DNA from 2 places in the Bradyrhizobium sp. USDA 3256 genome. Region 2 is predicted to be linked to the other one. Evidence: riboswitches for the same ligand, from Rfam matches in the RefSeq annotation. Region 2 holds a riboswitch; the other holds the start of a gene.
The links. Region 2 has a riboswitch for S-adenosylmethionine ahead of ACVWY5_RS35695 (O-succinylhomoserine sulfhydrylase). Riboswitches for the same ligand answer to the same signal wherever they lie in the genome.
Positions count from the first base shown of each region.

Region 1 (4,413 bases), 7.0 Mb from region 2:
CGGAGTCCTCGATCGCCGCCACCGCCGCCAGCATCGCCGGCGTCGTGACGTTGAACGGACCGCGGATGCGGTTGCAGGCATCGACGATATGCGCCGGGCCGAACATCCAGCCGATCCGCAGCGCGGCAAGACCGTGGATCTTCGAGAAGGTGTGCGTCACCACCGTGTTGTCGGTGGTCGCGACCAGCTCGATGCCGAGCTCGTAGTCGTTGCGCGAGACATAGTCGGCATAGGCGGCATCGAGCACCAGCAGCACATGCGAGGGCAGCGCGGCGCGCAGCCGCTTGACCTCGTCGAACGGGATATAGGTGCCGGTCGGATTGTTCGGGTTGGCGAGCCACACCAGCTTGGTCTTCGGCGTCACCACCTTGAGGATGGCGTCGACATCGGCGGTGAAGTTGGTCTCGGCCGCGATCACATTCTTGGCGCCGTTCGCCATGGTGGCGATCGGGTAGACCAGGAATCCGTGGGTGGTGGAGATCGCCTCGTCACCGGGCGCGAGATAGGTGTGCGCCAAGAGATTGAGGATCTCGTCGGAGCCGGCGCCGCAGATGATGCGGTCGGGATCGAGGCCGTAGGCGCGGCCGATCGCCTCGCGCAGCACGCGCGAGGTCCCCTCCGGATAGTCCTCGAGATGGTCAGCCGCCGCCTTGTAGGCCGCGATCGCCTTCGGAGACGGACCGAACGGCGTCTCGTTGGCAGACAGCTTGAACACCTTGCGGCCCGGTTCCGGCACCGGGCTCTTGCCGGGCGTGTAGGGCGCAATATCGAGGATGCCGGGGTTCGGCACGGGGCGGGACATCATCAACTCCGAACAGAGCGTTTTCGAGCGAAGTGGATACCGGTTCGCGTGAAGAAAACGCGTCAAAACAAAAGCCTGGACAGACGGCCGGCTCTTACCTCAGGTCCTGGCCGATCCGTTAGAGGGCACCGTATAGCGCGTTGCGTGGCTGCCGACGAGGGCCGACGAGCGGACCGAGGCGCCGGCCTTGATCAGGGCGAGCTTGATGGCCTCGAAACCCTTGTTCTCAAGGTCTTGTCCGGTGACCGAGACCAGGAGCGCCGCGCCGTCGAAGGCGGTGTCGGGGACCGCGACGATCTCGGCGAGCGGCGCCAGCGCCCGGGCGACATCGGCGTTCCAGCCGGAGACGCGCACGCTCCAGGTCTGCACTTCGGTGACCATGGCGTCGTCGGCGACCCGCGAGATCACGAACACCGGCAGTGCGGCGGGATGGTCGGCGCGTTCGAGGAACGGCAGCCGCGCGATGATCTTCGGCGCGCCATCGGCCTCGAGCGCATTCCACCACGGCGTGCGGCTCGCGATCGCGGAGACCAGCGCGAGGTCGCCCTTCGACTTCGCCACCGCCTCGACCGCGGCCTGCGCGCTGAAATGCGACACGTAGGGCACCACGAAGCCGAAGTGAAACCGTGCGGAGTCGCGCATGGCCGACTCGCCGACGGAAACATCGGCATGCACGGCGAACGGTGCCTGCACGTAAGTGAAGGTCGAGATGATGACGCGCCAGATGCTCTCGATGGTGTCGAGCGGCAGGATGCCGCGATGACGCCGCACCAGCTCGCGCATCATGCTGGCCTCGCGCGCCGGGCGGAATGCCGAGCCGACTTCCTGGGTCTTCTTGACCTGGATCAGGCGGTCGATGATGTCGCCGCGCGCCATCAACAGGCGGTGAACCTGCTCGTCGATCGCATCGATCTCCTTGCGCAGATCCTGCAGCGAGGGCGGCGACGGGGGTGGGTTGGACATGCTCTCAAACCTTGTCGTCGGGGCGGCCCGTTGCCGCGTCGGACAGGGTCCCTGATTAGGAAAGACGGGCAGCGAAAGCAAAGAGAAACGTCGCAGGCGTGCCTTGCGCATTCGGTTAACCAATCGGCCGTGGAAAGGGCTGTCTTGACGGCGGGGGGCGTGGGGACTACGTTCCCTGCGTCCCGTGGTCATTTGAGCCGGCCGGCTTGCAGCCACGTTAAACAACTCGCTAAACAGGCCGGGGACCTTATCAGCTCCCGGCCGAACCTTTGTTCAGGCCGGGTTTTTTATTGGCCTGAGGTCCGTCGAGCCCTCCCGCGCGGAGGCAGGGTCGCCTAGATGAGCAACGTGCGTCCGATACCGAGCCCACAAACCCCGAGCGATGATCGCGCCCATGAGGCCGACCATCCGTCGTCACTGGTGGCGAAGTTCGGGATGGACCAGCCGCTCAAGCTCGATTGCGGCGTCGATCTCGCACCGTTCCAGATCGCCTACCAGACCTATGGCGAGCTCAATGCCGACCGCTCCAACGCGATCCTGGTTTGCCACGCGCTGACCGGCGATCAGCATGTCAACAACATCCATCCCGTCACCGGCAAACCTGGCTGGTGGGAGACCATGGTCGGCGTCGGCCGGCCGATCGATCCCGACAAATACTTCATCATCTGCTCCAATGTGATCGGCGGCTGCATGGGCTCGACCGGCCCTGCGTCGTCGAACCCCGCGACCGGCAAGGTGTGGGGACTCGATTTCCCGATCATCACCATCCCCGACATGGTGCGCGCGCAGGCGATGCTGATCGATCGCCTCGGCATCAATACGCTGTTCTGCGTGGTCGGCGGTTCGATGGGCGGCATGCAGGTGCTGCAATGGACCGCGGCCTATCCGGAGCGCGTGTTCTCGACGCTCGCGATCGCCTGCTCGACGCGCCACTCGGCGCAGAACATCGCGTTCCACGAGCTCGGCCGCCAGGCCGTGATGGCCGATCCGGACTGGCGCGGCGGCCGCTATGTCGACGAGGACACCCATCCGCACCGCGGATTGGCGGTGGCGCGGATGGCCGCGCACATCACCTATCTCTCGGACGCCGCGCTGCATCGCAAGTTCGGACGGCGGATGCAGGACCGCGAGCTGCCGACCTTCTCGTTCGATGCGGATTTCCAGGTCGAGAGCTATCTGCGCTACCAGGGCTCGTCCTTTGTCGAGCGCTTCGACGCCAACTCCTATCTCTATCTGACCCGCGCGATGGACTATTTCGACATCGCCGCCGACCACAACGGCGTGCTGGCGAAGGCGTTCACCGGCATCCAGACGCGGTTCTGCGTGGTGTCGTTCACCAGCGACTGGCTGTTTCCGACCTCGGAATCGCGCGCGCTGGTGCATGCGCTGAACGCGTCGAGCGCGCGGGTGTCGTTCGCCGAGATCGAGACCGACAGGGGGCACGACGCCTTCCTGCTCGATGTGCCCGAATTCCTCGAGATCTCCCGCGCCTTCCTGCTGGCCGCAGGCAAGGCGCGCGGACTGAAGGATGGCGGCCAGTCATGAGCATGCAGCAGACATTGCCCTTGCCGGGCGTCGCGCCGGAGCGGACCGGCGGCTATCGCACCGATCATCTGCTGGTCGCCGACATGGTGCGGCCGGGCTCGCGCGTGCTCGATGTCGGCTGCGGCGATGGCGAATTGCTGCAGCTCCTGGAGAGCCGCGGCATCGACGGCCGCGGCATCGAGCTGTCGCGCGAGGGCGTCAATGGCTGCGTCGCCAAGGGGCTCGCCGTGGTGCAGGGCGATGCTGACACCGATCTCGTCAATTATCCGGATGACGCGTTCGACTACGTGATCCTGTCGCAGACCTTGCAAGCGACGCGGCAGCCCAAGGTGGTGCTGGAAAATCTGCTGCGCATCGGCCAGCGCGCCATCGTCTCGTTCCCGAATTTCGGGTTCTGGAGGATGCGGCTGCAGCTGTTGATCGGCGGCCACATGCCGCGCACCGAGAATTTGCCGGCGAGCTGGTACGACACCTCGAACATCCATTTCTGCACCATCAAGGATTTCGTGCAGCTCTGCGAGGAGATCAACGTCAAGATGGAGCGCGCGGTGGCGCTCGACCTCTACGGCCGTCCGGTGCCGCTCAACCTGCCGTGGTGGGTGTGGAACATGTTCGGCGAGCAGGGCGTGTTCCTGCTCAGCCGGGGTGGGGGCAAGTAATCGGTGGGTGGCGCGTCAAACCGGCGCCGCTACCAGCGACCTCGGATCGCGCACCGGCCAGCGGCCGGCCTCGACCAGCGCGATGAAGCGCTCGACCATCTCGTTGAACAGCGCCGGCTCCTCGAGGTTGAGCACGTGACCCGACTTCGGGAAGAAGGAGAGCCCGGCGGCCGGCAGATGCTGCTTCAGGAACATGCTGGGCGCGATGCAATTGTCGTCCTCGTCGCCGCACAGGATCAGCGCCGGCGTCGCGGCGCGCCTGATGGCGTCGGTCATGGTGTAGATCGAGGGCCTGCCGCCCTGGAAGCTGCGCATCGTGTTGGCGGAGCCTCTGGCGTCGTGGCGGGCGAGCGCGGCGTAGAAGTCGGCGTGGCCGCGCGGGTCCTTGACCAGAAACGGGATCCGGCTCGGCGCCTCGCGCGTCACCTTGGTGACCTCGACGGA
Region 1 is NZ_JBSSAE010000002.1:89,433-93,845, forward strand. It holds gene hisC (histidinol-phosphate transaminase) at 1-802, opposite strand, end outside; gene ACVWY5_RS02050 (chorismate mutase) at 902-1,765, opposite strand; SAM riboswitch at 1,940-2,019, shown strand; gene metX (homoserine O-acetyltransferase MetX) at 2,105-3,310, shown strand; gene metW (methionine biosynthesis protein MetW) at 3,307-3,969, shown strand; gene ACVWY5_RS02065 (alpha/beta fold hydrolase) at 3,985-4,413, opposite strand, start outside.
Region 1: linked by a shared signal. The riboswitch ahead of metX (homoserine O-acetyltransferase MetX) and the one ahead of ACVWY5_RS35695 (O-succinylhomoserine sulfhydrylase) in region 2 are both predicted to bind S-adenosylmethionine.

Region 2 (4,413 bases):
TTATCGATGGAGAAGCCGCGGCGTACTGGATTCCCCGCTTTCGCGGGGAATGACAACAAAGTGGGAAGTCCGAGCTACGGAATTACGCACGCGCGCGAAACTGAAATGTGTCATTCGCCGAAGAGACGGCGCAACCAACACACACTCGGTGTCATCGCCCGACTTGATCGGCGATCCAGTATTCCAGAGACAGTCGTTGTCGATGGAGAAGCCGCGGCGTACTGGATTCCCCGCTTTCGCGGGGAATGACGGCGGAGAATGACGCGAAATCCGGCGCGCGGAATTACACGCGCGCGAAACGGAATTAGACGCGAAAATGCTTGGAGAGCTTCAGGCCCTGCGCCTGATAGTTCGAGCCGATGCGCTGGCCATAGAGCGCATCAGGACGCTCGAGCATGCGTTCATAGACGAGGCGGCCGACGATCTGGCCATGCTCGAGGATGAACGGCACCTCGCGCGAGCGCACCTCCAGCACGGCGCGCGCGCCCTTGCCGCCGGCGCCGGCATAGCCGAAGCCGGGATCGAAGAAGCCGGCATAGTGGACGCGGAATTCGCCGACCAGCGGGTCGAACGGCACCATCTCCGCGGCGTAGTCCGGCGGCACCTGCACCGCCTCTTTCGAAGCCAGGATGTAGAACTCGCCGGGATCGAGGATGAGACTGCCGTCGGGCCGCGCCTTGATCGGTTCCCAGAAATCGTCGACCGCATAGCCGCCGCGGCGATCGACATCGACCACGCCGGTATGGCGCTTGGCGCGATAGCCGACGAAGCCCCCCGAGCTCTCGCCGGAGAGATCGACGGAAAGCGCAACGCCATGGGTGAGATCGGCATCGTCGATATCGACCAGCCGCTCGGCGGCATGCAGCGCATCGAGCTCGTCGGCGGTCAACGTCGCCTCGCCGATCCGGAAGCGGACCTGGCTGAGCCGCGACCCCTCGCGCAGCAGCACGGGAAACGTCTTCGGGCTGATCTCGGCGTAGAGCGGGCCGTGATAGCCGGCGCCGATCATGTCGAAGCGGCGGGTGCCGTCGGCGATCACGCGGGTGAAGACGTCGAGCCGTCCGGTCGAGCTCTTCGGGTTGGCCGCGGCCACGATCTCCGGCGGCAGCGCCAGGCTCTCCAGCAGCGGCACGATGTAGACGCAGTTGGTCTCCAGCACCGCGCCGTCGGACAGATCGATCTCGTGCAGCTTCAGCTGGTCGATCCGCTCGGCGACGGTGGCATCGGGGCCCGGCAGGAAGCTGGCGCGGACCCGGTAGGCGATGTCGCCAAGGCGCAGATCGAGGCTGGCCGGCTGGATCTGGCTCTCGACGAAGTCATAGGCGGGCAGAATGAGGCCGGCCTCCGCCATCTCCGCGATCATGCGGTCGGGCAGGATTCCGTTGGATTCATCTTCCAGCGTGAACGACACGATGCGGTCCCTCGGCGATCCCTCGAGATGGCCCAAAAATCATACTCCAGGCGGCCATCAAGCCCCAAAATATGGGCTTTTACGGGTTATCCGATGACCGTCTTGACGGAAAGGGCGCGAGGGAATATCAGCTGCACTTATCCCGTGGTGATTTGAGCCGGCCGGCTTGCAGCCACGTTAAATAAGTCGCTAAACAGGCCGGGGACAGTGTGATCCCGGCTTGTGGAGGTTGCTCCAGGCCGGTTTTTTTGTGGCCATTCTCCAGAGGAAATGGCCACCTCGGAGGTCACATGTCTGAATCTGAAACCACGGCCCGCTTTCGTCCCGAAACCCGCCTCGTCCATGGCGGCACGCTGCGCTCGCAATTCGGGGAGACGTCGGAAGGGCTGTTTCTCACCCAGGGCTACGTCTACGACACCGCCGAGCAATGCGAGGCGCGCTTCAAGGGCCAGGACCCCGGCTTCATCTATTCGCGCTATTCCAACCCGACCATCGCGATGTTCGAGCGCCGCATGATCGAGCTCGAGGGCGCGGAAGCCGCGCGCTCGACCGCGACCGGCATGGCCGCGGTGACCACCGCGATCCCTCGCGCCGCTGAAGGCCGGCGATCATGTGGTGGCCTCGAAGGCCCTGTTCGGCTCCTGCCTCTACGTGGTGCAGGACCTGTTGCCGCGCTACGGCATCGAGACGACCCTGGTCGACGGCCTCGACCTCGACCAGTGGCAGCGCGCGTTGCGGCCGAACACCAAGACCTTCTTCCTGGAGAGCCCGACCAATCCGACGCTCGACGTGCTCGACATCGGCGCGATCGCCAAGATCGCGCATGGCGGCGGCGCCCGGCTGATCGTCGACAATGTGTTCGCGACGCCGATCTGGCAGAGCCCGCTGTCGCTCGGCGCCGACGTCGTGGTCTATTCCGCGACCAAGCATATCGACGGCCAGGGCCGCTGCCTCGGCGGCGTCATCCTGTCGTCGGAGGCCTTCATCGCCGAGCACATCCACAATTTCATGCGCCAGACCGGGCCATCGCTGTCGCCGTTCAACGCCTGGGTGCTGCTGAAGGGGCTGGAGACGCTCGGCGTCCGCGTTCGCGCCCAGACCGAGAACGCGGCGAAGATCGCCGAGGCGCTGGCCAAGCATCCGAAGGTCACGCGGCTGGTCTATCCGGGCCGCCCCGATCATCCGCAGGCAGCGACGGTGAAGAAGCAGATGGGTGCCGGCTCGACGCTGGTGGGCTTCGAGGTGAAGGACGGCAAGGCCGGCGCCTTCCGCTGCCTCAACGCGCTGAAGATCTCGCGCATCTCCAACAATCTCGGCGATGCCAAGAGCCTGGTCACGCATCCCGCGACCACGACGCATCAGCGCCTGGCACCGGAGGCCCGCGCCGAACTCGGTATCAGCGAAGGCTTCATTCGCTTCTCGGCCGGGCTGGAGCATCCCGACGACCTGATCGAGGACTTCGAGCGCGCGCTGGAGCAGGTTTGAGGCAAACGCCTCTTGCGGGCGGCGTGCGCCGTTCTTTCGGCGTCGTCGTGGCCGGGCTTGTCCCGGCCATCCACGTCTTGCTCGCAGCGACCGCCAAAGACGTGGATGCCCGGCACGAGGCCGGGCATGACGAGATCGTGGGACGATTGCGCGCTATCTCTTAAAGCGCGATGAGATTAGGTTGAATCGTCATCGCGCCTTAGCTCTTTGTTTGAGCATGATCTTTTCGGAAAACCGCTTCGCACTTTTCCGGATCATGCTTTAGAGCGATTGACCTTACGTCGCCGCCGTCGTGACGCCGCCGTCGACCACGATGGTCTGGCCGGTCATGAACGTCGAGGCGTCGGAGGCGAGATAGGCCACGGCGCCGGCGATCTCGTCGGGCTCGCCGATGCGGCGGAGCGGCGTCGATGCGGTGCGGCGCTTCAGATTGTCCGGGTCCTCCCACAGCGCGCGGGCGAAATCGGTCTTCACCAGGCCCGGCGCCACGCAGTTGACGCGCACGCCCTTCGGCCCCCATTCGCCGGCGAGGCTGCGGCACAGCGCGAAGTCGGCCGCCTTGGAGATGCCGTAGGCACCGATCACGGTCGAGCCGCGCAGGCCGCCGATCGAGGAGATGATCACGACCGAACCCTTGCCGCGCTCGGCCATCTGCGGGATCGCCAGCGCGGACAGCCAGATGTTGCTCTTGACGTTGGAGCCCATGATCTTGTCGAACGCCTCGTCCGTGATGTCGAGCAGCGGGCCGTAATACGGGTTCACCGCGGCGTTGCAGACCAGGATGTCGATCTTGCCGTAATGCTTGATCGTGCCCGAGACCAGCGCCTCGACCTCGTTGCGGCGCGCGATGTTGCAGGGGATGACGAGGGCATCGCCACCCGCCTTCTTGATGCCGTCGGCGACTTCCTGGCAGGCGTCCGCCTTGCGCGAGGAGATCACGACCTTGGCGCCGAGCTTTGCCAAAAGCTCCGCCGAGGCGCGGCCGATGCCGCGGCTCGAGCCGGTGATGACCGCAACCTGGCCGGTGAGATCGAACGGGGTGTTCTTCATTGTTGTTGTTTCCCTGTTATTGGCACGTCATTCCGGGGCGCGACGCAGTCGCGAACCTCAGATGCGCAATCGCGCATCGGGGAATCCAGAGGTTGTGGCGCGAGATTCCGGGTTCTCGCTTCGCGAGCCCCGGAATGACGGAGACAACTTACGCCAGCAGCCCGCCGCCCTCGCTGACGCGACGGAGGTGATAGTCGGTGTCGCCGAGCGTGTTCTCGATCATGGTCAGCCGCTTGAAGTAGTGGCCGATCTTGGCCTCCATGGTCATGCCGATGCCGCCATGAAGCTGGATCGACTGCTGGCCGACGAACTTCAGGGACTTGCCGACCTGCACCTTGGCGGCGGCAACCGCCGACGCACGCTCCTTGGCATCGTCGAAGTCCGACGCCATGGTGGCGAACATCGACATGCTGCGGGCCTGCTCCAGCGCCACGAACATGTCGGCGGCACGGTGCTGCAGGCTCTGG
Region 2 is NZ_JBSSAE010000002.1:7,131,384-7,135,796, forward strand. It holds gene ACVWY5_RS35690 (2'-deoxycytidine 5'-triphosphate deaminase) at 305-1,411, opposite strand; SAM riboswitch at 1,546-1,625, shown strand; partial or broken gene ACVWY5_RS35695 (O-succinylhomoserine sulfhydrylase) at 1,702-2,896, shown strand; gene ACVWY5_RS35700 (SDR family NAD(P)-dependent oxidoreductase) at 3,173-3,946, opposite strand; gene pimD (pimeloyl-CoA dehydrogenase small subunit) at 4,095-4,413, opposite strand, start outside.